3 regions of the Fictibacillus sp. KU28468 genome follow, and region 1 is predicted to be linked to each of the others. Evidence: riboswitches for the same ligand, from Rfam matches in the RefSeq annotation. Region 1 holds a riboswitch; each other region holds the start of a gene.
The links. A riboswitch is a leader RNA that binds a small molecule or an ion and turns the genes downstream of it on or off. The one in region 1 is predicted to bind thiamine pyrophosphate.
Positions count from the first base shown of each region.

Region 2: linked by a shared signal. The riboswitch ahead of thiD (bifunctional hydroxymethylpyrimidine kinase/phosphomethylpyrimidine kinase) and the one ahead of thiC (phosphomethylpyrimidine synthase ThiC) in region 1 are both predicted to bind thiamine pyrophosphate.
Region 3: linked by a shared signal. The riboswitch ahead of thiT (energy-coupled thiamine transporter ThiT) and the one ahead of thiC (phosphomethylpyrimidine synthase ThiC) in region 1 are both predicted to bind thiamine pyrophosphate.

Region 1 covers NZ_CP110666.1:3,371,525-3,381,639, reverse strand. The annotation lists gene helD (RNA polymerase recycling motor HelD) at 553-2,901, shown strand; gene OKX00_RS17705 (hypothetical protein) at 3,044-3,265, opposite strand; gene OKX00_RS17700 (SDR family oxidoreductase) at 3,473-4,105, shown strand; gene OKX00_RS17695 (hypothetical protein) at 4,200-4,427, opposite strand; gene OKX00_RS23395 (hypothetical protein) at 4,476-4,577, shown strand; gene OKX00_RS23390 (hypothetical protein) at 4,550-4,678, shown strand; gene OKX00_RS17690 (sterol desaturase family protein) at 4,775-5,392, shown strand; gene OKX00_RS17685 (DinB family protein) at 5,479-5,949, shown strand; gene OKX00_RS17680 (hypothetical protein) at 6,063-6,203, opposite strand; TPP riboswitch at 6,822-6,933, shown strand; gene thiC (phosphomethylpyrimidine synthase ThiC) at 7,056-8,825, shown strand; gene OKX00_RS17670 (hypothetical protein) at 9,110-9,487, shown strand; gene OKX00_RS17665 (sugar phosphate isomerase/epimerase family protein) at 9,642-10,115, shown strand, end outside.
Region 2 covers NZ_CP110666.1:2,949,951-2,960,065, forward strand. The annotation lists gene OKX00_RS15305 (MDR family MFS transporter) at 1-1,027, opposite strand, end outside; gene clpP (ATP-dependent Clp endopeptidase proteolytic subunit ClpP) at 1,153-1,734, opposite strand; gene OKX00_RS15315 (hypothetical protein) at 1,759-2,010, opposite strand; gene OKX00_RS15320 (ArsR/SmtB family transcription factor) at 2,007-2,609, opposite strand; gene OKX00_RS15325 (hypothetical protein) at 2,726-2,968, opposite strand; gene thiE (thiamine phosphate synthase) at 3,036-3,704, opposite strand; gene thiM (hydroxyethylthiazole kinase) at 3,717-4,514, opposite strand; gene thiD (bifunctional hydroxymethylpyrimidine kinase/phosphomethylpyrimidine kinase) at 4,511-5,317, opposite strand; TPP riboswitch at 5,459-5,564, opposite strand; gene OKX00_RS15345 (hypothetical protein) at 5,719-5,970, shown strand; gene OKX00_RS15350 (IDEAL domain-containing protein) at 6,089-6,319, shown strand; gene OKX00_RS15355 (DUF4349 domain-containing protein) at 6,333-7,202, opposite strand; gene OKX00_RS15360 (YecA family protein) at 7,354-8,310, shown strand; gene OKX00_RS15365 (GerAB/ArcD/ProY family transporter) at 8,398-8,658, opposite strand; gene OKX00_RS15370 (GerAB/ArcD/ProY family transporter) at 8,645-9,181, opposite strand; gene OKX00_RS15375 (hypothetical protein) at 9,112-9,336, opposite strand; gene OKX00_RS15380 (APC family permease) at 9,451-10,115, opposite strand, start outside.
Region 3 covers NZ_CP110666.1:2,604,456-2,614,570, forward strand. The annotation lists gene OKX00_RS13485 (DAK2 domain-containing protein) at 1-1,441, opposite strand, end outside; gene OKX00_RS13490 (Asp23/Gls24 family envelope stress response protein) at 1,457-1,819, opposite strand; gene rpmB (50S ribosomal protein L28) at 2,051-2,239, shown strand; gene spoVM (stage V sporulation protein SpoVM) at 2,333-2,413, opposite strand; gene OKX00_RS13505 (thiamine diphosphokinase) at 2,511-3,152, opposite strand; gene thiT (energy-coupled thiamine transporter ThiT) at 3,149-3,721, opposite strand; TPP riboswitch at 3,796-3,903, opposite strand; gene rpe (ribulose-phosphate 3-epimerase) at 3,927-4,574, opposite strand; gene rsgA (ribosome small subunit-dependent GTPase A) at 4,576-5,469, opposite strand; gene pknB (Stk1 family PASTA domain-containing Ser/Thr kinase) at 5,459-7,453, opposite strand; gene OKX00_RS13530 (Stp1/IreP family PP2C-type Ser/Thr phosphatase) at 7,454-8,218, opposite strand; gene rlmN (dual-specificity RNA methyltransferase RlmN) at 8,225-9,310, opposite strand; gene rsmB (16S rRNA (cytosine(967)-C(5))-methyltransferase RsmB) at 9,304-10,115, opposite strand, start outside.

The sequences.
Region 1 (10,115 bases):
CGTTTTCAACATAAGTCCTCGGAGGACGAAATGAAAAATCACAATTCGTCTTTGGTCGCTTCACTCTTTCGCCTCAACACAAAAAGCGTGTTGCTGCGTAAGAGTTCCAGCGCTTGAGGCCTCCAAGCCCGACAGCAGTTACCAAGGCCAGCGGAAGCCAGCGTTTAAAATTATCCCTTATCATTGTCGTCCCCTCCTGTAATTTTCTTATATTTATTTGGCAAATTAAGTATATTCATAATCTTTCAGGCACTCAATGGACCATAGGTATTGCCTAAATGGTACTAGATTACAAGAGGTGCTGAGGAGGTAAACAAAGGAGTTGACACAAAAAAAGAGCCAGGAACGTTCCCATGGCTCTTTAGCAGTTTTATTTACTCAATTATTTAGAAAAAGCATTGCTTGACGTACAGCCGGTGTGCTAAAATGAAGTTTGCGACTTACCGGAAATTGTTAATATAAGATTAAATTTACCCAAATTTATTATAATAGGTAAGTGGTTGTTTTGTCAAGAATTTTAGCATGGAAATTTGCAGATAAAGGAGAGGGGTTATGAACCAGTGGGAAACAGAATGGCAAAGAGAACAGGAACGCGTTAATTCGGTTGTTGATCAAGTAAAAAAGAAAATGAATGTTCTTGAGGAGCATCTTGGCGGGAAAAAAGAAGATGTGGTCCAGATCAGAAAAGACTTCTGGGAAGATGTGACCGTCAATTTTGATGATGCGCATGAGGCGGCAGAAACCGCAGCCAGTATTAAGCAGCAGGCAGAATTGCTGTCTGAATTGGAACGCAGCCATAAAAACGCTGAAGACCAGAAAAAAAGCCTTGTAAAACTGAGTGACTCCCCTTACTTCGGAAGAATAGATTTTAAAGAAGTGAAGGATGCCAAGACAGATCGAATTTATCTCGGAATCGCTTCGTTTTATGATGAAAAGGCAGATGAATTTCTAGTATATGACTGGAGGGCGCCCATCTCCAGTCTATACTATGATCATTCACTTGGCAGAGCGGAATACGAGGCGCCAGAAGGTACCGTTTCAGGAGAGATGGAGCTGAAACGGCAATATATCATCCGGAATGCCCAGATCAAGAGTATGTTTGATACGGGTGTGACCATTGGCGATGAATTGCTGCAGGAAGTACTGAGCCGGCAGGCTAATCCTCAGATGAAAAGCATCGTGGCCACTATCCAAAAAGAACAGAACCAAATTATCCGGAATACGAAGGGGAACCTTCTGATTGTTCAAGGAGCTGCCGGGTGCGGAAAAACGTCAGCGGCCCTTCAGCGTGTCGCTTACCTCTTATATCGATACAGAGAAACACTTTCGGCCAACCAGATCGTACTCTTTTCTCCCAACAACGTGTTCAACAGCTATGTCTCAAACGTTTTGCCTGAGCTGGGTGAAGAAAATATGCTGCAGACGACGTTTCAGCAATATGTGTATCACCATCTTGGTGATTCCTACGATCTTGAAGATCCGTTGGAACAGATGGAGGCCGTACTTACTGAGGATGACCATCCGGATCACAAAGTCAGGCTGGAGGGCATCCGTTTTAAAGCGTCGCTTGATTTCATGAACGTGATTGAAGCGTATATCACTCATCTGCGCAATGAGGATATGCTCTTTAAATCTGTTTCATTTAGAGGGAGAGTCTTGGTCTCAGCAGAACAGATCAAAGAAAAATTCTATTCTTACTCCTCTTCGGTTTCCATTCCGAACCGCATGAAGCTCGTATCCGAATGGCTCGTGAGTGAGGTCAGGAAACGGGAAAAGACCGAACGGAAAGAACCGTGGGTGGAAGAAAAAATACAGCTGCTCGATAAAGAAGTGTACGTCAGGCTCTATCAAAAACTAATGAAGAAAAAGCAATACACGGAAGATTCGTTTAATGATTTTGAACAGGAGCAGAGACTGTTATCGGCGTATGTGGTTTCCAAAGCATTTAAGCCATTGAAAAAGAGGATCAAGTCCTTAACGTTCATTAATCTTAAGGCGCTGTACATGAGGCTGTTTACAGGCGAGGGGTTATCCTGGGAGAGGGAGGAGAAGTATCTGCTTCCTGGCAGCTGGAAAGAAATCTCCAGGCTGACTGCTGAAACATTAAGCAATGGAGAACTTTTATATGAGGATGCAACTCCTTACTTATATTTAAAAGAACGGCTGGAAGGGTTTCAGACCAATACGGCAGTACGCCATGTATTTATAGATGAGGCACAGGACTATTCTCCGTTTCAGTTTGCCTTCATTCAGCGCCTGTTTCCACGAAGCAAAATGACCGTTTTGGGTGATCTCAATCAATCGATTTATGCCCATTCCACGGGTGATGCGTTTCAGATGCTGTATGAGCGTTATGGAAAAGACCATACAGAACGCATTATTTTAACGCGAAGCTATCGTTCCACAAGACAGATCGTTGAATTTACACGGGAAATGCTAAATGAGAAGGAATCCATCATTCCCTTTAACCGTGATGGAGAAAAGCCGGTGCTGAAACAGTACGAAAAGAAAGAGGACCATACTCGAGCCATTGCAGGCACGATCCGTAAACTGCAGGATAAACATTTAAAGACGATCGCTGTGATATGCAAGACCGCGAAAGAATGTGAGGAAGCTTACGAAAGCCTGAAAGACCAGGTTCATGTAGAACTCATGAAGAAAGATTCTTTTTCTTTCAAGCAGGATACGCTGATCATTCCATCTTATCTTGCTAAAGGGATCGAGTTCGATGCGGTTCTGGTATACAATGCGTCAAATTTGCAATACGGCAAAGAAAGTGATCGCAGGCTGTTTTATACGGTGTGTACCCGTGCCATGCACGAACTGTATCTGTTTTCCCGCGGAGCGATTTCTCCGTTCATCACTGCGGTTCCTCAAGATTCCTTTGTGAGAGAAAATTAACAAAAAACCTGCCTTGAAACCTGCCTGAGCAGTTTTCCAACATCATGAGGGGCTGTCCAGAAAGTCGAAAATTGACCTTCAGGCAGCCCCTTTTTGCTTGGATGCCAAGCTTAAACAAAAAAACACACCCTGTTCGGGTGTGTTAATTGGTAGCTACGACCTTATAGCCAATTTCCTCAAGCTCGTGAATATTGTCGATATTTGTAACGCAGACGGAATCGTCATCGACTCTGCATACGACTGCTTCATTTTCATGGCAGTTCTGCAAAGCCCCTACTACAGATTCAAACTCTTTACCTAAAATCTCTTTCTGTCCAACTGACCAGGAACGCTGCCGGCAAACGTGATTGACTAACGAAACCATGACGGGACCACCTCCGTATGGATATATATGTTTATACCACAATTCTAGCATTTTACTCTTATAGAGGCAAAAAGAAATTTATTTGTAATAATTTATCTTTTTATATCGAAAATTCTGCAAAAAGTTTGAAAATGAGAAAAATACAGACTGAGTTAGGTTTAAAGAGGGTAAGTATCGTTAATAGTAAGCGGGAAGGGAGCTGTAAAAATGAAAGTATTAGTCGCAGGAGCAAACGGAACAACAGGAAGATTAATTCTGCAGGAACTAAAAAAAGCAGGACATGAAGCCAAGGCGATGGTCAGGAAGAAGGAACAGGGCCCTGATCTGGAAAATCTAGGAGCCGAAATCGTGCTCGCTGATCTCGAAGGAGATGTCTCTGAAGCAGTAAAAGGCTGTGATGCGGTTATTTTTGCAGCTGGTTCCGGTTCGAAAACGGGTCCGGATAAAACGGAAGCAGTTGATCGGGATGGTGCGATCAACATAATGGAAGAAGCTGAAAAACAAAAGGTGAGAAGGTTTATTATGCTGAGCAGCATGGGAGCAGGAACTCCAGAGAAAGGACCGGAAGAGCTGCAGCATTATTTAGAGATGAAAGGTGAAGCGGATGACCGGCTTGAATCCAGCAGGCTCCATTATACGATCGTCAGGCCAGGTGCGCTCACCGATGAACAAGGAACAGGCAAAATTAATATTGGTCGGAACTTGGGGAGTGGGAGTATTGCCCGCGCCGATGTAGCCAAAGTGATAGTAGCATCCCTGGATCTTGAAAATGCAAATCATAAAATCTTTGAAATTCTTGAGGGTGATCAGCAAGTAGATGATGCTTTAAAATCACTGTAAAATTCATTTATGAATGTGCGAAGGGGCTGTCCAGAAAGTCGAAAATTGACCTTCAGGCAGCCCCTTTTTGGCTTGAAAAATCTTCAATGAAAAGTTAATTGAAGTGGAAGATGCGAGACTCCTCGAAAATGAACTTCACATTTTCTTCGTGCGATAAAAAGCTGCCGGAGCCTTCCTTGTCCTGCGGGACTAGCGTGACAGGTGAGACTCCCGCAGGCGCTAGCACCAAAAAGTAGGCGTTCACGCCGGTAAGGCTCACCGCACGCCCCGCGAAAGTAGGAGCTCGCGCCGGTAAAAGCGAGCAGCCTGGAACGGAAATCAACAGCTTACAGACTTCTTGGACAGCCCCTTTTTAGTTATAAAATAAAATATGGATGAGCTGAAGGACAATGCCCAGGAATATACTGCTTTTGACTGGAACCTTCAGCAGAAGCTTGCGGGCTTATCACACAATCCGATATCTATCTCCTGATCATTAATAGTTTTAAAGAGGTCTATCTGCGTCTGGCAAAATCCTTTTTTGAAAATCAGCTCCATCGTTCCGCTTCAAGAAATTTTATAATGAACTGCTGAATACATTTTTAAAAAGAGATGCAGATGGAGCAGGGAGCCTTACGAAGCAAATGATGGAGGACAGTTTGCGATTGTGGAAAACAGGAGGGTGAAATGATGAAGAGTAAGGGATTGTATCAGGACTTTTTCCTGCATTTAGACATTTTGGTCTTGTCATTGATTATGTTAGGAATGGCTTTCTTTGTAGTGGCGTCCGGTATTAGTTGGCTGGCAGTTCTCTGCTTTCTTCTGGGGCTTGTTGCCTTTATGTTCAGTGAATATTTCACTCATCGCTTTTTATTTCATTTAAAAGTACCTAAAAACCCTCTGTTTCTTAAATTTTTAAAGCGGTTACATTATGATCATCATAAGTTTCCAGATGACCTGAAACTCCTTTTTCTGCCAATCTGGTACAGCATTCCCAGTCTGTTTGTGCTTTCGGCCCTATTTTATTTTATAACGGGCTCCATTTTAATCAGCTTGCCATTTGCGGGCGGACTCGTCTGTATGCTCCTCGTTTATGAATGGAAGCACTATGTCGCGCACCGGCCGATCAAACCTAACTCCAGATTCGGCAAGTGGCTGAAAAAGACACATACGCTTCATCATTATAAAAATGAAAACTACTGGTATGGAGTGTCCAATCCATTTGTGGATGCACTATTTGGTACGTTGAAGGATGAGAAAAGGGTAGAAATGAGTCAAACAGCAAGGGATCTTGAAAAAAGAGCGTAATAGAGCCAGACCTTTTACTCTGCTTTTTTAGAGGATTTTTTGTTACAGTAGAAAAGAAGATAAAGATATTCGAGGAGATGATCATAATGAATCAGTACCTTTACAAGCAGTTTGAAATGACAAGAGGATTTTTTCTGAAAAATGCCAGCGCAGTTCCCGCTGAAATGGCTGATGTTCAGCCGGAAGGATTCAACAATACCATCCACTGGCACATCGGACATGTCTTAACCGTAACTGAGCAGTTTCTTTTCGGTTTTCCGAAAAAGTCAGCTCATTTGCCCGAAAACTATGTAGAATTGTTTGGCAAAGGAACAAAGCCGGCAGACTGGAAGGGAAATGTTCCATCCGTTGAAGAACTGGTCACTCAGCTGCAGGATCAGCTCGTACGAATTAAAGACATCCCGGAAGAAGCACTGGATGAAAAATTGAAAAAGCCGTTCCTTGGTCTGGAAACATTCCGTGAACTAGCAAACATGGCTGTTTTTCATGAATCCAATCATTTGGGACAGCTGCACGCGATCGAACTTCTTATTGAACGCACGGTCGTTAAAAACTAAGAAAACCCAGAGAGCAAAAAACGGCTCTCTGGGTTTTTTTATGGGTGGAATTTCAAACACAGACACAAGTGAAAAGTAAAGAACAAAACAGTGTTCATCATGAACAAATGAAATTATGAATGAATCACTGAATGCAGAAAATCGATATCATTTTTTATCTGTTCCTTCAGAAACCGGTCTCTGCAACGTAAATATTCATCCGTAAGCATGGCGATTTCCTTCATGAACAGCATTACCTCTGTTTTTTTTAGCATAAGTTAACCCTGCCCTGCTCGTTTAGAATATGGAAAAATTCTTCCTGATACTTTATTCCTCTTTTTCAGTCAAAATAAACTAATATGTGCTAATTTTTTTGCCTCGTTCACAAATCTTTCAAGAAAACATTTGGGATAAAGCGTATATAAGTTTTCCAAGTGAAGCATCAGTTGAGCCGTCATTAATATAAAAGATATCTAACGAAGAATAGGTTAAGGTTTTCATGTTTTCAACGGATGTTGCAATGATTTTCTACTCATTGTAACAAGGAATGAGTATACTGACACTTTTTTCAAAAATCGGTTCTGGCCGATACCGTTTTTTTCTTTTTTGAAATAAGGGAAGGCAGTTAAAGGAATGAATGATTGGGAAAGCGATAGAAAGAAGAAAAAAAGTACTGCATATTCCACTATGATTGACCACCTTTTATGCCTCGTTAAAGTAAATCATGACCAAAACACCTTTTCAATGGCAAACAAACAAGTTGAACTTTTCTGTTAATTGAAAGTCTATACATATTTTGGCGGTTAAACGACTACAGTGAATAAATACCTGTGCCAAAAGACGGATTGTGCATGAAAAGCAGAGAAGCTATGATTACGTTGAAAACAGAATACGTTTTCTGCTAGGGGAGCCCGTCAGCCGGGCTGAGAGAAGAGAGAATAAGCTCTTTGACCCTTTGAACCTGATCTGGGTTATACCAGCGTAGGGAAGTAGGAGTCGAAGTCATATATACATATCGTATATTTTTCTTTGTCTATCCTATCGGGTTCTTCTTACTAGAACCCGATTTTTTTTTATGCTGTGTGTAACTTTGGACTCAATTTTTGAAAAAACGAGGAGGAAGTTGCATGAACGTACAGAACGAAAGCAAGTTCTCATTAAAATCACAGTTTCCAAACAGCACCAAAGTGTATAAGACCGGATCCCGTCCCGACATCCGGGTGCCAATGAGAAGGATCAGTCTGGCGGATACACAGACATCAGGAAGAGATGAGAAGAACCCGCCCGTCGTCCTTTATGATACGAGCGGACCTTATACAGATTTGAATTATGCTGCAGATGTTGAAAAAGGACTGCCTTTGCTGAGGGAAAATTGGGTGAGAGACAGGAACGATACAGAGCAATACGATGGGCGCGGAATTAAACCGGAGGACAACGGCTACAGACAGCAGTCTCATGCGGGTCATGTGTTTCCGGTTCGCCCATTTAAGCCGATGCGGGCAAAAGGTGGCGGAAATGTTACTCAGATGCATTATGCAAAAAAAGGGATCATTACGCCTGAAATGGAGTTCATTGCGATCCGGGAGGGGCTTGAAGCCGATTTTGTTCGAAGCGAAGTGGCGAGCGGGAGGGCCATCATCCCTGCCAACATTAATCACCTGGAACTGGAACCGATGATTATCGGGAAGAACTTTCATGTGAAAATCAACGCGAACATCGGAAACTCTGCTGTGACTTCGTCCATTGAGGAAGAGGTTGAAAAAATGACATGGGCTACCTACTGGGGAGCGGATACAATCATGGATCTGTCTACAGGCAAAGACATCCATACGACAAGAGAGTGGATCATCAGAAACTCTCCGGTCCCTGTTGGCACCGTTCCGATCTATCAGGCACTTGAGAAAGTGAACGGAATAGCGGAGGATTTATCCTGGGAAGTCTACCGTGATACACTCATTGAACAGGCCGAGCAGGGAGTCGATTATTTTACGATTCATGCTGGTGTGTTGCTGCGGTACGTGCCATTAACGATCAATCGGGTCACGGGCATCGTTTCACGGGGCGGATCCATCATGGCGCAATGGTGTCTCGCTTACCATCAGGAAAACTTTTTATATACTCATTTCGAGGACATCTGCGAAATCTGTAAAGCGTATGACATCTCCGTCTCATTGGGTGATGGATTACGGCCCGGCTCGATTGCGGATGCCAATGACGAGGCACAGTTTGCAGAACTGGAAACGTTGGGAGAGCTCACAAAGATCGCCTGGAAACATGATGTGCAGGTCATGATCGAAGGACCGGGGCATGTGCCGATGCATCAGATCAAGGAGAACGTAGATAAGCAAATGGAGATCTGCCATGAGGCGCCCTTCTATACACTAGGGCCTCTGACGACAGACATTGCGCCTGGGTACGACCACATCACTTCCGCAATTGGGGCTGCTATGATTGGATGGTTCGGAACGGCTATGCTTTGCTATGTGACGCCGAAGGAACATTTGGGGCTGCCGAACAAGGATGATGTCAGGGAGGGAGTGATCGCTTATAAGATCGCTGCCCATGCAGCAGATTTGGCAAAAGGCCATCAAGGAGCATTGAAGAGGGATAATGCTCTCTCAAAAGCTAGATTTGAATTCAGATGGGAAGATCAGTTTAATCTATCATTGGATCCTGAGAAGGCAAGGGGTTATCACGATGAAACCCTCCCTGCACAAGGTGCAAAAACCGCTCATTTTTGTTCCATGTGCGGACCAAAATTCTGCTCTATGAAAATTTCACATGATCTAAGAAATATGTCTGCACAAGAACTTTCGGGTCAGGAAAAAGATGTAAAGGAAGGAATGCGGGAAAAAGCCAAGGAATTTCATGACAAAGGCTCGAATATCTATTCATGAGCACCATTTCTATCCTTCGTGAAAGAATTGCTCTGCTGGAAATGCAGCTGCAGGAGATTCAGAGAAAATGCCGCCATGTATTTCTCGAAACCTCAAACTCCGATGAACGCATCTGTATGAGATGCAGCTATACAGAAAAAATCCTGTACAGGTTCCCTGAAGAAAGAGCAGTGGTGCCTGACACCATTTATGCGCATAAACGGTGCCTGGCACCCAAATAAAGCATAGAAAACACCGCTCTTTGGCAATGATAATGAAAAAGGAAGATTCAGGGAGGATTTATATTGGGTACAAATTGGCTGCAGAATACATTAAACTGGACTGAGCAAAGAGTGGGGCAAGCTTCTGATGGATTCAGGGAGATCCTCGGAAAGATCAAGAACGAGCCGGCGATGACGGTTACTGACTTGGCGACCTTCATCATGCTTCATCCTGAGACCCATAAAGAAAGAAACGATTTTCTCGGACTTACGTATTACACTTATTCATTGCATCTGGGGAACGTTGATCTACTTCTGGAAACAAAGGAAGGAAATGAGCATAAGGTTTTAGAATGCAGAGTAGATGAAAATAATCAGGTGATCTCCCATTACCGTTCCTATGATGCAAAGGCCAAAGAACGTTTGGCCATTCCGTTGGACATCAAACAATATCATAATTAGAGTGAGATTCCCGTCGGCCAAAAGGCAGACGGGTTTTTTTGTGCAGCGTGTTATATTTTAAGAATATTTCAAAAAATATTGTATGAAGCAATAATATTTATTAAGATAATCTCGAATCGTTTCGTGAAAGACTTTTATAAAGGAGGAATTAGAAATGCATAAAAGAGGGTTGCAGCTTTACACGATAAGAGAGCTTTGTGAAAAAGATTTCATTGGCACACTAAAAGAAGTTTCATCGTGGGGGTATAATGGTGCACAGTTTGCCGGTTATTATGACACTTCAGCAAAGGTGTTAAAGCAGGCACTGGATGAGTATGATTTAAAACCGGCAGGCAGCCACATCGGACTCGATCAGCTTGAGGGAGATGCACTCAAACGCCAGATTGAATACAATCAGTTACTTGGAAACGACTTATTAATCCTGGCATATCTGACGGAAGAGAATCGAAAGAATATAGAAGATTATAAACGAGCAGCTGAGATTTTAAATAATGCAGGGTATTTATTGAATCGCGAAGGGTTGAAATTAGGGTATCACAATCATGATTTTGAGTTTGTTGATCATGGGGGTGCTGCAGGTTACGATATTTTATTGGATGAGACCGATCCCTCACTGGTTTCCTTTGAA
Region 2 (10,115 bases), 420 kb from region 1:
AAACACCCACCAGGAAAATGCTGCCGGAAACGAGCATCACATTTCGATAGGAAGAGTTGATGACGGTACGCCCTCCTGTCTGGCTCCCAACAACAACCCCGATCATCATTGGCATTAAAATTAATCCAGCGTTTGTTGCCGAACCGCCAAACACACCTTGTATGTAAATGGGAATGTACATGGTAGCTAGTATAAAGACAGAACCGTAGAAAAAGGCGATGCCCTGGCTGGACAGAAACAGTCTGCTTTTAAAGAGATTCAAAGAAACGATAGGGTCTGCCGCACGTCGTTCTACTAGAATAAAAAGGATAAAGAGAACGGCAAATGCAGCAAATAAAGATAGGATAAGTGCGGAATCCCATTCATAATCTTTTCCTCCGAATTCGAGGGCAAACATCAAGCTGACGATCGAAGCTACGAGCAGGCCCGCTCCTAAATAATCAATTTTTTGTTCTCTGTGCTCAAGAGATTCAAAATAATACTTCAAGATAAAGAAAAGCGAAAGCAGTCCGAGCGGCAAATTAACATAGAAAATCCACCTCCAATCCAAGTAGTCGGTCAAATATGCACCTAGCAGAGGACCGAAGACACTGGACATTCCAAAGACGGCACCAAAAAGGCCTGTCATTTTCCCTCGCTGCTCTACCGGAAAGATATCAAAAATGATCGTAAAGGCAATCGGCATCAGGGCACCACCTCCGATTCCCTGTATCGCACGGTAAACGGAAAGCTGTGTCATACTGTCTGCCATTCCGCACAGAACCGATCCGATAATAAAGAGACCCAGACCTGTAATATAAAATTTTTTCCTTCCATACATGTCAGAAAGTTTCCCGAAAATAAGCATACTTGCCACTGACGCAATCATGTACGAGGATGTTACCCAAATGAACTTGTCCAGCTCACCCAATTCAGCAACGATTGTTCCGAGGGCAGTTGCCACTATTGTGTTGTCCATAGCGGACATGAGAATTCCGAGCAGCAGGCCTGCAACAACAAAATTTTTGTTGCTCTTTTGATTAACCATATTTTTGTCTCCTTGAAATGTTAATGAAATAGACAGGTATATAGTTTTCGACTTTTAGAATTTAAATCCTGCCGGAAAATCAAAAAGGAAGAGCGGCAGCGCTCTTCCTCTCCAAAAAAAACGACTTATAATTTTTCAATGATTTTATTGATGATCCCGTATTCAAGAGCTTGTGCTGCCGTCATGAAGAAATCTCGGTCGGTATCTTTTTCGACACGCTCAAGCGGCTGTCCTGAACGGTCTGAAATGATCTTATTTAAGATTTCTCTCGTTTTTATAATTCGCTTGGCATGGATGATCATATCTGCAGCCTGCCCTTGTGTTCCTCCTAGCGGCTGATGAATCATGACTTCTGCGTTTGGGAGGGCAAACCGTTTGCCTTCTGCCCCCGCGACCAGCAGAATGGCACCCATGGAAGCAGCCATTCCTATGCAGATGGTTGAAACAGCAGGCTTGATGAACTGCATTGTGTCATAGATCGCCAATCCCGCGGTAACCGACCCTCCTGGAGAATTGATGTAGATGGAAATATCTTTTTCCGGATCTTCCGCTGCGAGAAACAGGAGCTGAGCCACAACAGAATTGGCTACATTATCATCGATGGCACTTCCAATGATGATGATACGGTCTTTCAAAAGCCGGGAATAAATATCGTAGGAACGCTCACCACGGTTAGTTGTTTCCACTACCATTGGGACTAAATTCATTTTCATCTTCCTCCTATAGAATCGTTATGCAGCCTGGCAAATCGGTGTGGAAGCTGCGCCTTCTGATGCGATTTTTCCGAATCCGGACGTAATATAAATGACTTTTACCGGGGTATTATCTTCACTTTCAATCGAAATTTCCGTTCTGATTTCTTCTTGCCCGGCCTCTTCCCTTTCAGTCCGCTTATCTACTAAAGCTATGACTTTATCGGCTTGATCTGCCTGCTTCTTGCTCTTTTCCCAGGCAAGAGAAGGATGCTTTTTCACTTCATTCATCCCTCGATTCCTCCCTCCGGTTTTGGATAGACAGCAATAGACACCTGATATTCTTCGCCTTGCTCATTTTTTCCAGACTGATATTTGCCAACAAGCTGGTGAAGCAGTGAGAAATACTCATTAATGAACTGGTTGCGTTCCTCCTCATTGGACAAGGAAACTGAAGCTTGCAGAATGGCACTTGGAATTTGTTCATCCTCTGCTTTTTCCATGAGCTGCAGTGCATCTTTCTTCATGGTTTCAGTTAAGGTGAGAACGTGGGCCAGCGCATGCTGATCTTTTAATTTCTGTGAAGTTTCCGGTGACAAGCCAAGAGAGTCAGAAAAAATTAACGTTTTGGCTACTGCTTGATAAAGTACTTCTACCAAATTCCTCACATTCCTCGTTCCTGCTCTGAAAACAAGCCCTACTTTTTCTAAAGCCTTTAGATGGTAATTGATCTTCTGAGGTGACTCATTGAGCAGCTTTGCTATTTCTGTTGCAGAAGCCGGTTCTTTTAGAGCACTGAGCATCTCGGAACGAATGGGATGGAGCAAAGCAGCAGCCTGCTCAGGCAGCGTTACAAGATACGTCTCTTCAATCGATGCATTCTTTTTCACTGGTTCACCTCACTTAAAAATTTTATTTTACGTAAAATCATTTTATTACGATAGGCTTATCTTTGTCAAACATTTCTAATTTTAATCAAAAAAAGTGGCAGAAGCTTGTGCTTCTGTCACTTTAATAGCGGCATAACGGCCAATAGGATAAAGATTAATACCATAGCTGTATTGAAAAAAAACTCTGTTTTAAGTTTGAAATAATATCGTTCAATGGCACGAAACAAAAATACTGCAGCTAAGATTCCGAATAACAGGGCCGGACTGTTAATGTACATTCCATTCCATAGAGCCAGCAAAAAGCCGAGGAACAGCAGTACCATTTCCGAATACGCCCATATCTTACTTCTCTTTTTCATCGTGGCACCTCTTTCTTGCGTACTCTTTTATAGTACGAAGAACACGGTTGTTCGGTGACATCCCTATTTAATTAATGAGTCTTGCTTTCCATGCCTTCTCTACCCGTTCAAGCAGACCGCTTGCCGCCTTCTCTGGATCCACATGCAGGCTGATGGCTGATATGACAGATACTCCATCCGCTCCGGCTTCGATTACTTCAAATGCGTTTTCTCTAAAAATGCCGCCTATTCCCACGATTGGTGCTGTAATCCCTGCTGCTCTTAGCTCTTTTAAAACAGAAAACCCCATAACATCACGCGTATCCATCTTTGTACTTGTATCAAAAATCGGGCCCACTCCTAAATAATCTGCTCCAGCCCGTAATGCATCTTCTGCTTCTTCAACATTGTGAACCGAAACGCCAAGAATTTTATCGGGGATGCGGCTGCGGATTTGATTGAGATCTCCATCCTCCTGCCCGACATGCAGACCATCGGCATTCAGGCTGATCATGAGATCGATATCATCATTAATAATAAAAGGAACATGGTATTTTCCGCAGATTTTCTGCAAGATAAGAGCTAAGGCATATTTCTGATCAGATGATAGACACCCTTCGCCCTTTTCACGATATTGAAAAAGCGTCGCTCCTCCCTTTAGCGCTTGCTCCAGCACTTGTTCAGGTTCAGCTCTGCAGTTTAAGCTTCCCATAATAAAATAAACTTTCAACTGCTGTTTAAGCGTATTATATTCCATCTGTAAGCCTCCTTAGCTCCACCTGCCGGCCGTTTTCAAGTCTTCAGGGTTTAATAGATAGAGCTCATCCAATAATGCTGTCTGAAAGGAGCCTGGTCCTGCCGAAACGGCTTGAGCGCGTTCAGCACAGATTCCCAGCATCGTCAAAGCGCCCGCGGCCCTGAGGCAGCAGGAAAGGCCGGTTTCCAGAGATCTGGCCATAAACAAACCGATGAGAGAGGTTGAAAAACAGCCGGTCCCTGTCACGTAAGACAATATTTCATGTCCACCACTAATCGCTATGCATTCCTTTCCATCACTCACTGCATCCTGTTTTCCTGTAATGACAATGACCGAACCGAGCTTTCTGGCCGCATGCAAAGCAAGCTCATCATCGTTTCCTGATAGTTCACCATCAACCCCTTTGCCACCCCAGTCACCTCCATACAAAAAGGAGATCTCTGCAGCATTGCCGCAAATGACATCGGGAGAAACCTTTTCTACCAGCTCTTCAACGGCTTTCTTCCTTAATTGGGAAAGTCCTGCACCCACCGGATCCAAAATGACAGGAATGCCCAGTTCCTTCGCTTTTTTTCCAGCCAAAACCATTGCATTAACTAAGTCAGGTTCAACGGTTCCAATATTTAAAACCAGTGCGTCAGCTGCCATGACGGCTTCTTCAGCCTCTTCATAATGATGAGCCATCATCGGGCTTCCTCCAGCTGCCAAGATGCCGTTCGCTAAAAAATTCATCGTTACATGGTTAGTGATGTGATGAATCAGAGGTTTTTTCTTTCTAATGTCTTCTAAAAGCACACTCAGTTCGTTCATGCCTGATTCCTCCTGTATGCCCAATGGTTTGTCGGCCCATGGCCGCTGCCAATATGAAGCGGGTGGCTGATTGCTTCCTGAATAAAAGTTTTCGCTGTTTTTACAGCATGAAACGGGGTTTTTCCAAGTGCCAGTTCAGCAGCAATGGCAGCTGCAAACGTACAGCCGGTTCCATGAGTTTGCGGTGTATCAATCCTTCTTCCTTCCAGCTCATGCATCTTCTCGCCATCATAAAACAAGTCGACTGGCGCTTTATCATGAGAGAGATGGCCTCCTTTGATCACGATCATTCCTGCTCCTAAATCATGCAAAAATTTTGCAGCATCCTCCCTGTCTTGCTTTGTGGAAATGCTTCTTCCAGTTAGCTGCTCAGCTTCGGGAATATTCGGTGTCAGGATCGAGGCTAGAGGAATCAGCTGTTTTTTCAGGGCTTCTACTGCATCCCTTCTCAGAAGGTCAGCCCCCCCTTTCGCGATCATTACAGGATCCACAACAACGTTTTTCCATTCATACTTTCGAATATGATGAGATACCGCTTCTATAATTTCTGCACTGAAGAGCATACCCGTTTTTAAAGCTTCAGGACGAAGATCCTCTTCTATGCTGTTTAACTGTTTCATGATCATCTCAACAGGTACCGGGTGGATCCCTTGAACACCTAATGTATTCTGTGCGGTCACAGCTGTGATGACAGACATTCCATAGGCTCCCAATTCCTGAAACGTCTTTAAATCGGCCTGGATTCCTGCTCCCCCTCCTGAATCTGATCCTGCAACTGTTAATGCTTTTGGTGTTTTTAACATATGGAAGAACTCCTTTCACCACTAGAAGAGCGCAAGTGGCCCGTTCTGTTAAGGTCCCTGTGCACTGAAGCTGAACATGACCTCCTTCGACCGCTAAAAAGCCGCCATCTGAAGAGAAGGCGGCTTAAACATGAAAGCTGATAAAAGTTTAAGCCACTTCCCTCCGCCAGTATTAACCGAATCAGGTTCAAAGGGTCAAAGACATTTCTTTTCTCAGCTTTAAATCAAAGCTCCCCTAGTGGTATACGATGTATGATGTTATTTCTATCCTATATGACAGCAGCCAAAGCGTCAAACAAGGGATAAAATTTGTCGAAAAGTTAGGCTGCTGTGTTTAAAAACGAACGGATACGGGCATTATTTATACAACACCCGATAGAAAATCTGGAGGGAGAGAAATTATGAATATTAGAGAGAAACTGCAAAATTTAAAACAAAATCCAGAAGATGTTTACAGTCATTCACAAACAGAAGAATCCTTCTCAAGAAATTACACCAATCCCGTCGAAGTCAAATATAACCCTGCAGAAGATGTTTACGAATTAAAAGTATTTGATATGGAAGGCGGTGAACAGCTGGACAGTAAAAAATTCCATTCTGTAGATGAAGTCCTGGCTGATTTAAAAATTGAGAAGCAAAATGAAAAAAACTAAATTTTCAGATTAAACTGTTGCTATTATTACCATTGATAAGTATACTAGTAAAAACCCACTAACGCATGAGCTTTCAATCCTACAAGCTTCTGCAAAAAAGTTCAAGGAGGAATAGAGCATGAAAGACAATACATCGTATAATAAAGACATGAACGATCTTGTGAAATATAAACTTCAGAAGAAAAATGACCCGTTCGCTTTTAATATGGTTGCTCAGATGATCCTTGATGAGTCGCTGCACGCCCATCAGATGAAACGTTATAAAGAAAAAATAGATGAAGCCCTGGAAAAACGTGATGAAAAACAGTTCATGAAACTGACAGATGAATATATAAAATTCCTTGGATAAGAAACCAAACCTTTTACGGTTTGGTTTCTTTTTTTGAACGCTGTTTTCTTCTTAAGTAAAGCCATGCTCCTCCAATAGCCACGAAAAGGATAATGACAGGCGACAATCCAATGAGTGCAATAATAAGATAGGAAATAGTATGAACCAGTCCATTCCACGTCTCTTTAAATAAGGTCATTGAATTTCCCCAGGTATTCAGATTTTTATTGTTCTTCGTCCCAATATTTTTCATATCAAAATGGACCGTAACCGTTGAAAAATCGCTTTGATTCTCTAAATAGTTTATTCTGCCCTGGATTTTTTCAATTTGTTCCTGCACTCCTGATAGTTCTTTTGATATGGCAAGGAGATCCTCTGTTTTTACTGCATTTTTCATGAAGCTTTCCAAACGGTTACGAACAATGCGCTTTGCCTTCAGCCTTGCTTCCAAGTCAGTATATTCCTCTGTAACATCTCGTCCATTTATGATTTCATGAGGGCTCCCAGAACTTAATTCTCCTGCCTTTTTTGTGAAAACAAGAAAATCTTCCTTTGGAATTCTTATTTTCAGGTAACCCCCATTTTGCCCTTCTTCTTCAGACAAGAATTCACTTTCAGCGATATAGCCGCCCATTTGTTTTGTGAGTTGTTCCACTTCACTCCGGGCCTTCTTAATGTTTTGAACGCTTATTATAATTTCACTCGTGTAAATCATTTTTCGTCCTTGGTCGGCAGCAGGCTGCTTGTCTTCTTTAGCGGATTCCCTTTTCATGATGGTGGAAGAGCTTCCCCCTTCAGACGACTTTGATGCCATGTTTTCATCCTTGCTGCTGCACGACGCAAGAACTAAAACGATCAGCACCCATACGGCCATAAACTTTTGATTTCTCTTTTTTATCATCATCATGTCCCCCTTTAATTTATAGACGACCCAAAGCACCTATTCGTTACAATATATGGTAATTTTATAGCTTTGAGTTGCAATATCACCCGAATATGCTAGTATTTACAAAGTGATTTATTTACAACAAGAGCAGTGAAGTACGGAGGGTAACATGAACAAAGCAGGAAGAAACGAACCGTGTCCATGCGGCAGCGGGAAAAAATATAAGAATTGCTGTTTTCGATCGGTCACAACCGTTCAATTAAACAAAATTGTGGAAGTGAGCCGCCATCAGGAAGGCTTAGCTAAGTTTGCCTTTGACCATTTTCATGAAGAAATGGGGAGCCAAACACGCAATTACATAGAAAAATACAAGATTGGAAGAGATGAAGAACAAACGTATGCGAATCTGATGGTTTGCTGGCTGATGTTCCATTCTGACGTGAAGGACGGCGGATCACCAATTTCGTATTACCTTAAAGAGCAAAAAGGGAAAGAACAGCCGGAAATCTTGGATATCATAGCAGACTGGGAGAAGAGTTTCCCTTCTGTTTATAAAATGATCTCAAAAGTGAACCGAAATACCTTTTTATTACAAGATATGATGACCGATCAGAAATACACGGTCGAATTTAATTCTGAGATTCTTCCACACGACGGAACCGATCTAGCAGGTTCTATTATCTACACTGGAGAACATTACGAATTTTACATTGATTTTGCAGAGATTCCTCAGGGAGAATTGCAAAAACGCTTAGATGCGCTGACTGACTTGAAAATAACCTTGAAAGATGATTTTCCTAAAGCTCTACAAGTTCTTTTGTCGAAACTAGAGAAAGCAGCTGATGAAGACGCTGTGCCGCAGCCGGCTGATAGAGTTCTATCTTTGCTTAAAGAGAACACATCAGAGGAGATCTACAATGAGGCAGAAAGAATTTGGAATGTGTGGAACAAGACACAAAATCCAATTATCCGTAAAGAACAGCCCTATGCAGCCGCTCTTCATTATTTGGCGTCCAAGGACGTCCTGAATGAGCCTGCCACACAATCTGAAGTAGCCAAACGCTATGGCACTTCCGCATCCAGCCTTTCTGCAAAATACCGTCAGCTTAAAACTGCTTTAAACTAAAAAAGAACCTGCTCAAATGGGCGGGTTCTTTTTATGGTTCAGATCTCTTAATTTTTTTAAGGATTACTCCAATGATCAGCACCACAATCAAAAGAATATATAGAGTAAACCACCAGAGCGTCCAGTTTTTTCGACGAAATCGGTAAATTCCATCGTATTGCTGTGTTGATGGTTGCTCATTGCCCATACAAGCAAACCCGCAGGAAGAAGAAACGGTCCATAAGAATGGTGCTTGGCAACCTGCTGCAGTCCCATCATAGCAGCAAGAAAACAGATTACGATTTTGGCAAAAATCCCGACGATCCAAACAACGGCAATCAGGATCTCGATCCGCTCAAATTTTAACAATATTAATGGCGCGCATCAGTTCAAATGTAGGAAATGTAGTCCGGCTGACCATGTAGTAGCCGTCACAGCCTATGTCTACGATAATGGTAATGAGGAGTATAATTCCTGACGCGACAATAGCATTTAGGTAGGATCTCATCAGCTTTTTCTTTTTCCTGACATACGTAAAAACCGTGCCTAACAATATGACTTCAATAAATGGAAAACCGGTCGTCGTATAAGCCCCCTGCATGACCGTAGAAAGAGGCTGTTCCAAAACCGGCTTAAAGTACCTGATATCGAATCGGTTCAGCGTTAATATAAGCGATGCAATAAACAGAACCGCCATGATGGGGTTTAAGAATTCGTTCACACGTGCAATATTGTTCAACCCATAATAGCAGGAATACAGAGAAACAAGAATCAGCATAATCTGAAACGTCCATGCGTTCGTATCCGGGAGTACGCTTGAAATCATGAAGTTGCTGACATTTCTGACGACATACGAACACAAATGAAGCGAGTAAAATACGATGATGAGCATATAACGGGCAGGATCTTCACATCCATGCTCTCACCTAAGATATTATTCAAGTGATCGAGGTTTTCATCAATCTGTAAAGAAACTTCAATATTTTCATAAGCTTTAGCTTCTGAACCTGCAATCGGCCGTCGTTTTAAACGTTTCCTGATCTTCATCCATTCATTCACCTCCACTTTGTTTTCTTCTCATTTTCTGTAGTATGCTGCCTTTTTATTCGATAAAACAAAAAGCCCTGCTGAAAACTCAGCAGAGCAAATAGATAATGACGATTATTTGGCTTGTTGTTTCAAGAATTCATCACTTGAAGTTTTGCCTTTATTTCTATTTAAATACCAATACAGCGGCAAGCCCAACAAAGTCACAGCGATTGCAGTTAAGCTGTCCCTCGGATTATCAAAGATCGTCGCAATCACGATATAACCAGCCCCTATGATCGCAAACGCTGGAACAAACGGAAACAGAGGAACGCTGTACGTCCTTTTTTTCTCTTTGTTTCTTTTTCTCAATAAAAAGACGGCATAGAAGGCAAAAATGTAAAAAATATAAATAGCAAATATCGCCATGGCTGATAGGTAATCCGGGTTGGAAACAAGCATCAGAATAACGGCAAACACGACTTGAAGCCCTGTCGCAGGGATCGGTGTTCCAAACTTTTCTGAAACAGAAGCCAGAAAGCGGGATGCCGGAAGCTGCTTGCGTTGAGCCATGGCGTACGTTACCCTTGGGAACGTCAGAATTTTCCCGTTAAGACAACCGAAAATAGAAACGGCGATTCCAATAGCAATCAGCTTTCCGCCAATATCTCCGAATAATAAGGAAGCTGCTCTGCCTGCAGAGTTCTCGCCGAGGTCGACGATCGTGCTTGCAGGAAGTACATGAAACATCGCTACATTTACAAGGAGGTAAGCTGCAGTGACAACCAGAATACCGCCGA
Region 3 (10,115 bases), 770 kb from region 1:
TCCCCATGAAATCGCCTTTTGAAATCTCGACGCCATCAATGGAAGTATCTCTTACAGCAAATGTAAGCTGTCCGGATTTTACGCTTGAAAGCGCGTCTGTCATCTTCTTTTGATTTTCTTCCAATTCGGCTGAAGGGTTAAACACAAGCAGAGCAGCCATTCCCTGAGGAACGTTTTTAGAGCGGACGACGATTACATCCTGGTCGACGATGGATGCTGCCTGCTCTGCAGCCATAACAATGTTTCCGTTATTCGGAAGTACGATTACTTTTTCAGCATTCACTTCTTCAATGGCTTTGACGATATCTTCGGTACTAGGGTTCATCGTTTGTCCGCCTTCAATAACGTAACCGGCACCGAGTGAAGTGAACAATTCTTTAATGCCGCTCCCCATCGCTACGGTAACGATGCCATATGCTTTTTTCTCTTGTTTAGCTTCAGGCATCTTAACGGGCACATGTGTCTCAGATTCCAAAATCGCAGTATGCTGCTCACGCATGTTTTCAATTTTAATGTTGATCAGACTACCATGTTTCTGAGCAAGGGTAAGCATGTTGCCCGGCTGTTCCGTATGAATATGAACTTTTACAAGATCATCATCGGCAACAACAAGCAAAGAATCGCCATGCTCGTTTAATTCATTGCGGAATGCTTCCTCACTGAAAGGCGCCTTCTTTAATTTCTCAGGTTCGAATTTCACCATAAACTCTGTACAGTATCCGAAATGGATGTCTTCGGTTTTCATATGAAGCTGTGCTTTATGGTGCTCGGCATTAACCATTTCCTTCATAGAAGGCGATTGTGGAGAAATTTCAGGAAGGTCCTTTCCTTCCAGCGCGGAAAGAAAGCCTTCATAAACCGTCAGAAGGCCTTGTCCGCCTGAATCAACAACGCCTACTTCTTTCAATACCGGAAGCAAGTCAGGTGTTCTGTCTAGGGAAGCTTTGGCTTCCGTTACAACTTCGTACATGACGAAAAGGATATCATCACTTTTTTTGGCCGCCTTAACGGCACGTTTTGCCGCATCTTTAGCCACCGTAAGAATGGTTCCCTCGATTGGCTTCATCACAGCCTTATAGGCTGTTTCTACTCCGTTCTCAAATGCTCTTGCAAAGTCAGCCGAAGTAATGGTTTCTTTTCCTTCGATTGATTTTGAAAAACCACGGAAAAGCTGGGATAATATAACCCCGGAGTTGCCTCTTGCCCCCATGAGCAAGCCTCGGGAAAAAGAGCTCGCGACTTTACTGATATCGGGAATTATGTTGTTTTGAACTTCTTTTGCACCAGAAGTAATCGTAAGGTTCATGTTGGTTCCTGTATCCCCATCTGGCACAGGAAAAACATTAAGGGCATCTACCATTGCTGCGTTTTTTGATAAGTTTGCGGCTCCCAATGCAACCATGGCCGCAAACTTTTTACCGTCTAAAACTGTTAAAGACACGAACTTTCCTCCTAACTAAGGGGTTGTCACCCTTACACCCTGAACAAAAATGTTTACAGAATCTACTGAGAGACCCAGCATTTGATCGAGGGTATATTTCACTTTTGTCTGTACATTATGGGCTACTTCAGAAATCTTTGTTCCGTAGCTTACAATAATATACATGTCAATATGTACTTCATCTTCTTCCTGCCGAACCACAATCCCCCGGGAGAAGTTGTCACGTCCTAAAAGTTCGGTAATACCATCCTTTAACTGCTTCCTGGAAGCCATGCCTACAATTCCGTAGCAATCAATAGCAGCGCCGCCAGCAATAGTAGCGATCACTTCCGTAGAAATGTCAATCTGGCCGTATTTATTCTTCATTTCGATGGACATGATGAATCCTCCTTTAATCAATCAATTATGGCTAAACCTCATTTTACTATAAAATTAAGTTTTATGAAAGGACAACTCCATTTGACAATAGTCACAAAGCCGTGTCAAGCCTTTTTACTTGAAATGCGAAAAATCATTTGTTGCTTTTCTTTAGTGGTCATGCTACTATAGGTTAGTATTTAACATACGACTGATATGATACAGTTTTACTGTTATAAAGGAGGTACAATTATGTCACGCAAATGTTACGTTACTGGTAAAGGACCTAAAACAGGAAACAAGCGTTCCCACGCATTGAACAAATCTAAAAAGAGCTGGGGAGTAAACGTTCAAAAAGTCCGCATCTTGGTTGACGGGAAGCCTAAACGTGTTTATGTTTCTGCACGTGCCCTTAAATCTGGAAAAATTGAACGCGTTTAATCGCTCTTAAGACAACGGCATCCCCGTTGTTTTTTAATTTCCAAAAGAAAAAAGCACCCATCAAGGGTGCTTTTTTCTTTTGGATGGAATTGATTATCCTTTTTTAAATGAACCTAAAACCGCACGTACAAATCCCCCTAAAAACCTAGGCAGTTTAATGGTGTAAAATTTCATCATACCCCTCCTCCAGGCCCTTTGAAAAATAAGACATTCCCTAATAAATATATTCGCTTTTATAAAAATAGTACCATGCGGCCCGACGCATAAAATATTAATCATGGCTCTTTACCAACATTAATATGCCGCCCGAGAATGAATAAGTACCACTTTTATTTACAAGCTCATTGGAAATGCAGAGAGTAGAACCCATCGGCAAGTATTGATCCTGAAGCGGATATTTGAACCCTTTTAGAGTCAGGCCGGTAACAGGTCCGATAAATGGAAGGAATGAGACATAAGAGAACTCCGGCTCTTGTTGTATGATATGCAGTCCTGGTGCTGATAAGGCAATCTTATTCTGCCTGTCCCATATTTCAATGTTAATTCCGGCTTCGAGTCCATGAAGGAGCAATTGGATATTGGCCAATTCATGATCCAGGCGCCCGCCCGTAGCACCCATGAGCAGGATCTGCTCCGGTTTTTGCTCCAGTGCCCAATCAAGGGCCAGCTCTAGATCGGTTTTATCCTTTTCACTGTCATACTCAAATGAAGGAAGGTTAAATGAAGCCATCCATTCACGCTCACTTCTGTTCACAGAATCGAAATCTCCAAATACACAGCCAGGTATGATTCCTTTTTTCAACAAGTAGAATACACCGCGGTCAACACCCGCCCAGACTGCCTTTTCGCCGGCAAATAAAGAGAGGTCCGGCTGCCTTTCTTCCGGACCTCCTGCTAAAATGATAATTTTCATGCCGCGTTAACAACTCTTGGATCGGTCCTGTGCAGCAGCCGCGGTGCTGTTTTTGTCAAGAAAATAAAAGCAGCTGCAGTGATCAAAGCAACCGGGATCATGTATGAAGCATTATACACAATGGAGTACAGGACAGGGTTCATGCCTTTTGGGGCGTATGATGCAAAGAATATGACTCCTGATACAACATGGGAGGCCAAACGGAGCAGGCTTCCGAAGGCGATGCCTGCCACAATCGCTGAGATCCTCCTTTTAGATTGGCTTGCCGAACTGACTTTAAACACCCCGGCAAATCCAGCCAATAGGAACGCGAGAGGGTAATCCAGGATCAAACCAGCGGGATTATATCCTGCAGTTCCATCAACCAGGATTTTAACCATCCCGACAATCAAACCAGTTAATACTCCGCCAGGGACCCCTCTGCGGAATGCCATTAAAAAGATTGGCAGCATCTCCAATGAAACTGAGCCTCCATTTGCCCAAAGCCCTTTAAATTGAACAAAACTAAGTATGATGGCCAACGCTGACATCATCGCCACTTCAGTCAAAAACATAATTTTTTTACTCAAATCAATCTCCTCCTAAACTCGTTAAGAAAAGAAAAAAGCAACCGGCATGTGAATGACGGTTGCTTAGCGTAAAAACAACAGCGACTCCACATTCCTACGCAGGCATGATCCTGCTTCAGGTTCAAAGGGTCGGGAGTGTACTCCCCTCTCAGCCCCTGTATGGGACTCCCCCTGTGGTTACTTTTTTCAATTATTCTCTAATATATTATACACCACGAATGGTACGGATTGCACCCTTTATGTCTTTTTGCCCATAAATGGCTGATCCCGCTACAAGTACGGTAGCTCCAGCTTTCTCACAAAGACGGGCAGTCTCTGCGTTCACCCCGCCGTCTACCTCAATTTCAACGTTCAAGCCTTGCTCCTTGATCCTCGCAGATAATACTTCAATCTTTGGAAGCACAGCGTGGATGAAGGATTGTCCACCAAAGCCTGGATTTACAGACATGATGAGTACAAGGTCTATATCAGCCAAAATATGCTGAATGGTTTCAACAGGAGTAGCAGGATTTAATACGACCCCTGCCTTTTTTCCCTGCTCTTTAATTAATTGAATGGTCCGATGAAGGTGCGGACATGCTTCAACATGAACAGTAATGATATCAGCACCTGCTTTTGCAAACTCCGGGATATACCGGTCAGGGTTTTCAATCATTAAATGGACATCAAATGTCAGTTCAGTGAGCGGCCTGATTGCTTTAACGACTAAAGGTCCCATCGTAATATTCGGCACAAAATGCCCATCCATCACATCGATATGGATATAATCAGCACCGTTTTCTTCCACTGCCTTAATTTCTTCACCGAGCTTTGAAAAGTCTGCGGAAAGAATGGAAGGCGCAACTTTTACCATGCTAGTACCTCCGTTTTTGATCCTTGATTTCCTGCAAAAATTCAAGATAATGCTCATAGCGGAACGATGGGATCTCTCCCTCTTCCACTGCTTTTTTTACTGCGCATTTCGGTTCAGAGCTGTGAGTGCAGCCGCGAAACTTGCATTGTGATACCCTCTGTTTCATCTCAGGGAAGTTGTAGGAGAGCTCTTCGGTTTCAATTTCTACAAAGTCCAATGAGCTGAACCCAGGAGTGTCTGCGATCAAGCCCTCTTCAAAAGGAAGGAGTTCAACATGCCTCGTTGTATGCTTTCCGCGTCCAAGATGATCTGATATGTCATTCGTCTCCAGCATGAGTTCAGGCATCAGCGCATTCAAGAGAGACGACTTCCCTACCCCGGACTGTCCTGCGAAGACGCTCGTTTTTCCTTTAAATATCGGTTTGATGTCATCCATGCCGGCCAGCGACATCGCAGAGGTTGGAATGACCTCATAGCCGAGCTTCTTATAAGCAGCGATGTAATTTTCGATTTCCTTCTGATACTCTGCACTTTCAATCAAATCCATCTTCGTAATGCAGATCACCGGCTGAATGCCATTGTCTTCGATATGGACAAGGAAACGGTCCAGCAGCGAACTTGAAAATTCCGGCCGGACGGCAGAGAAAACGAGAATTGCCTGGTCAACATTTGAAATTGGCGGCCGGTTTAACTCGTTCTTTCTTTCCTTAACATCCATAATGTATCCGTCTGTCGGATTGGAGGATTCAAATACGACCCAATCTCCGACCACTGGCGTAATTTTCTTTTTACGGAAATTGCCCCGGCCTCTGCATTGAAAGACTTTGTCATTGTATTGTACATAATAGAATCCTGCGACTGATTTAATAATTCTGCCTTCAGTCTTATTGTCCATTGTTCGCTCCTTTGAATTTACCTTCCTTCGCATCTTGATAATTAAATGTTTTGGATGCCTGCTCTTTCCCATTTAAATAAACGGTATAGGAAGCATCATGGTCCGGCGAGACGGTCAAAGGCACCATATACTCTTTCGTCTGGGAAATTTCTTCTTCTACGAAAACAGCATTTTCCTCTTTGGCATCGCTGTAAACAATTCTGACCTGGAATTGTTTATTCTCATCACCCTTTGAAACTTCAACCGTTATTTTATTATTAAATGTGATGTCTTCCTGATCATCAGGCTTTGGTTTGGGCTTCGGTTCTGGTTTCTTGCCCTTTGAAATAACGACATCAACCGTAGAACCTTTTTTGACATTCGTATAAGGTGAAGGTTTTTGCGAGATGACCTTTCCTTCTTCTACGGTATCAGAGTACTCTTTTGTAAAGTTGACTCTAAGCCCTTCCTGCGAGATGTATTTCTCAACATCTTCTTTCGAGGAATTTGACAAGTTCTCAAGCTGAATCGAAGGCGGGCCGGTACTGACACGAAGAATCACCTGTATTTCGCTTGGATTGACTTTTTCCTCTTTATCCGGGCTCTGTGAGACGACCTCACCCTCAGGAGTTTCCTCTGATTCCACCGGTATGGTCTCAATGTTCTTGCTATCGTAGCCTCTTTCGTTTAAGAGGTCTCGTGCAGCATCTTCACCCATTCCGGTAAGATCCAGCATGTCCACTTTCTTAAAGCCTTTAGAAACAAAAAGTGTAACCGTGCTGCCTTCTTTAACCATAGAATGCGGATCAGGATTCTGTTTTATAATTTTCCCCTGTTCCACATCTTCATCGTAGCGCTCTTTACGCTCGACGTTAAAACCGAGCTTTGCGAGCCGCTCAAACCCGTATTCGTAATCTTTGTGGATAACATTGGGAACAGAAACATCTTTCACTTTAAACCATCCAGGCATGACCACAAAAGCAGCCGCTCCAGCACCTGCGAGCAAAAGCAGTAAAATCAGCAGTACAAGCCACCATCTTTTTTTCTTCTTTTTGGCCGGTGGTTCAGCGGTTTCTTTTAGATTTGAAGCTGGCTTTTCGACTGCTTTGTTCATGGATACCGGAGGCATGACCCGTGTAGCATCTGCCGCATCATCAAAATTGCTCCACCGCTGCTCATGCAGACGGTGAGGAGAGAGCGCCGTATCCAGGTCGTCCATCATTTCAAGAGCACTGTCATACCGGTACACCGGATTTTTTGTCAGTGCTTTAAGAATAATATTTTCTACACTCTGCGGAATTTCCGGATTGATTTTCCTTGGCTCGGGAACTTCCTCCTGAAGATGCTTAAGGGCTACGGATACCGGTGATTCCCCTGTAAACGGAACCCTGCCTGTCAGCATTTCAAACAGCACAACACCTAGGGAATAGATGTCCGATTTTGCATTGGCCACTCCCCCTCGCGCCTGTTCCGGAGAGAAGTAATGGACCGATCCAAGCACTGAGTTCGTATGGGTAATCGTTGCGGATGTGATGGCGAGAGCGATCCCAAAGTCTGTTACTTTTGCCAATCCATGCTCATCAATTAAGATATTATGGGGCTTGATATCCCTGTGTATGATCCCATGCTCATGAGCTGCAACCATTCCTGAGGCAATCTGCCTGATAATCTGTATGGATTCTTCAACAGACAGGCGGCCGTGGTCCCTGATGTATTGTTTTAACGTTTTCCCTTTTACATACTCCATGACTATGAAGTACACATTATTTTCCTCTCCCACATCAAATATGCTTACGATGTGAGGATGGGCGAGACTCGTTGCCGCTTCAGCCTCTCTTCTGAATCGTTTGATGAACTCCTCGTCGTCTGAAAACTCTGATCGAAGTATTTTAACCGCAACATCCCGGTCAAGGATTAAGTCCTTGGCACGGTATACGATTGCCATTCCGCCATCACCGATGACTTCAAGCAACTTATAGCGGCCGCTTATACGCTTGCCAATCATTTAACTTACTCCCTTTTCCGGTGTCTGGGGCGTATAATGGACGAGTCCAATCGTGATATTATCCTCTCCTCCGGCCTCATTTGCAAGGTTCACAAGTCGATCAGCTTTATCTTCCAACGAGAGGTTGTCATCATTCAGTATGTTTTCCATCGTTTCGCGGGTTACTTTGTTAGAGAGGCCGTCTGAACATAACAAAACGATATCTCCCTCGCCCCAGGAAATCGTTTGAATATCCACATCAATATGGTCATCCGTTCCAAGGGCCCGCAAAATCACATTCTTTCTAGGGTGATTTTCCGCTTCTGTTTCCGATAGCTGCCCTGACCGCACCAGCTCATTAACGAGGGTATGGTCTTCGGTCTTTTGAATCAGCTTTTTTTCAGAAAAATAATAAACGCGGCTGTCACCGATATGTAAAATCGTTAAATAGGAAGGTGTGCAAAGGGCTCCGACAAGTGTTGTCCCCATCCCGCTGCAGTCAATATTCTTATTTGCATACTGATGCAGATCCAAATTGGTCTGTGTTACGGTTTCTAAAAGCCATTCTTCAGCCTTTACAGGAGTCTCTGAAATTTCTTCTGAAGAAGCGTTCCAGGCTTCCTCAAATGACTGGATTGTTTTGGAACTGGCAACATCTCCCGCTTTATGTCCGCCCATGCCATCCGCAATAAGGGCAAGAAAGTGTTCACCTTTTGTGAACACTCCCCCGCTGTCTTCATTATGCTGACGAACTCTACCAGTATCTGTTTTAAAGGCATACTGCAATTTACGTCACCTCGTCTCTTCCTGACGCTCCTTCGCTCTTAACTGCCCGCAGGCTGCGTCAATATCATGTCCCTGCTCCCTTCGTAAGGTAGCATTGACACCCCGTTTTTTTAGCGTATCTAAAAATTTGAAGATCTGCTTCTTAGGTGTCCGGACATAATCACGTTCCGGTACATAGTTGACAGGAATCAGGTTTACATGGCATTTTACGTTTTTAATCAGATCTGCCAGTTCTTCAGCATGTTCAACCTGATCATTCACACCGCCGAAAAGACCATATTCGAAAGAAATCCGGCGCCCGGTCTTCTTGATGTAATAACGAATTGATTCCATCAGTTCTTCCATTGGATACATGCGGTTGACCGGCATTAGCCTGCTTCTGATTTCAGTATTCGGAGCATGAAGGGATACCGCAAAGTTGATCTGCATTCCTTCATCAGCAAATTTGTAGATGTAAGGCACGATTCCGCTTGTGGAAACCGTAATATGCCTTGCACCGATATTCAGCCCTTTGTCGTGGTTTACTACTTTTAGGAACTTGATCAGTCCTTCGTAGTTATCGAAAGGTTCACCAATCCCCATGATGACAATTGAGCTTACTCTTTCTTCAGTGGCATCGAGCGCACGCTGCACTTGAAGCACTTGAGCTACAATCTCGCCCGCATGCAGATTTCTCTTTAACCCGCCGAGCGTTGACGCACAGAATGTACAGCCGAGACGGCAGCCTACCTGTGTTGTCACACATACGCTGTTTCCATATTCATGGCGCATCAGGACTGTTTCGATAGAATAACCGTCCTGGAGTTCAAACAAAAATTTTATCGTACCATCAGAAGATTCCTGACGGGCTAATTCTTTCATCGGCTGAATATGAAAGGTTTCTTGCATCTTATCGCGAAGCCCTTTAGGAAGGTTCGACATTTCTTCATAACTCGTAATTCTTTTTTCGTAAAGCCAATCATAAACCTGGGAAGCACGGAATTTAGGTTCTTTTATATCAGAAAGCCAATTTTCCAGATCTGTCAGCTCAAGCGAAAAAATAGAAGGCATAATTGCCGGGTTCTGCTGTTTTTCACTTAACGGTTTTAACATCGGGTTTCACCACCAGTTGTAGTCTTTTTCTTAAAGCATGCAAGGTAAAAACCATCACTGTTAAAATAATGAGGAAGAATCTGTACCTGTGCTTCAGCAGGTTTAAGGTACGGCTGTAATGTTTCAGGAAGCCGTTCGTTAAAAGACTTGTCCCATTCAAAATCAGGATGATGCTTTAAGAAAGCATCTGCAATTTCATCATTTTCCTCTTTATCGACGGTACATGTACTGTAAAGCAAAGTACCGCCGGGTTTTAACAGTTCGGCCACTTTATCGAGGATCTGCATCTGAATCTCGGCTATGCGATGGATATCCTCTTCTTTTTTCGACCATTTGATGTCGGGCTTTTTTCGTATCACTCCGAAACCGCTGCACGGTGCATCTACCAGAATCCTGTCAAACGATGACACAGAAAACTTTTCGCAGGCCTTACGGCTGTCAAGAGCTTCCGTTTTGATATTGGTAAGGCCGAGGCGCTCCGCCTGCTCCTGTATCAATTTCACCTTATGAGGGTGAAGATCCAGGGCCGTTACCTCTCCCGTATTATTTAACAGTTCGGCAATATGGGTCGTTTTTCCTCCAGGAGCTGCACAGGCATCCAGGATTTTTTCGTTTGATGATGGATTAAGCGCCCTTGCAACGAGCATGGAGCTTTCGTCTTGTATTGTAACATATCCTTCCTTAAATGCAGAAGAATGTGAAAGGGTCCCTTTTTTTAATTTAATCGCATCGGGCGAAAGGCCGCCGTTGCTCCCCTCTATGCCTTCATCATGCAGCGATTGCAGCACTTTCTCCCTGCTGGATC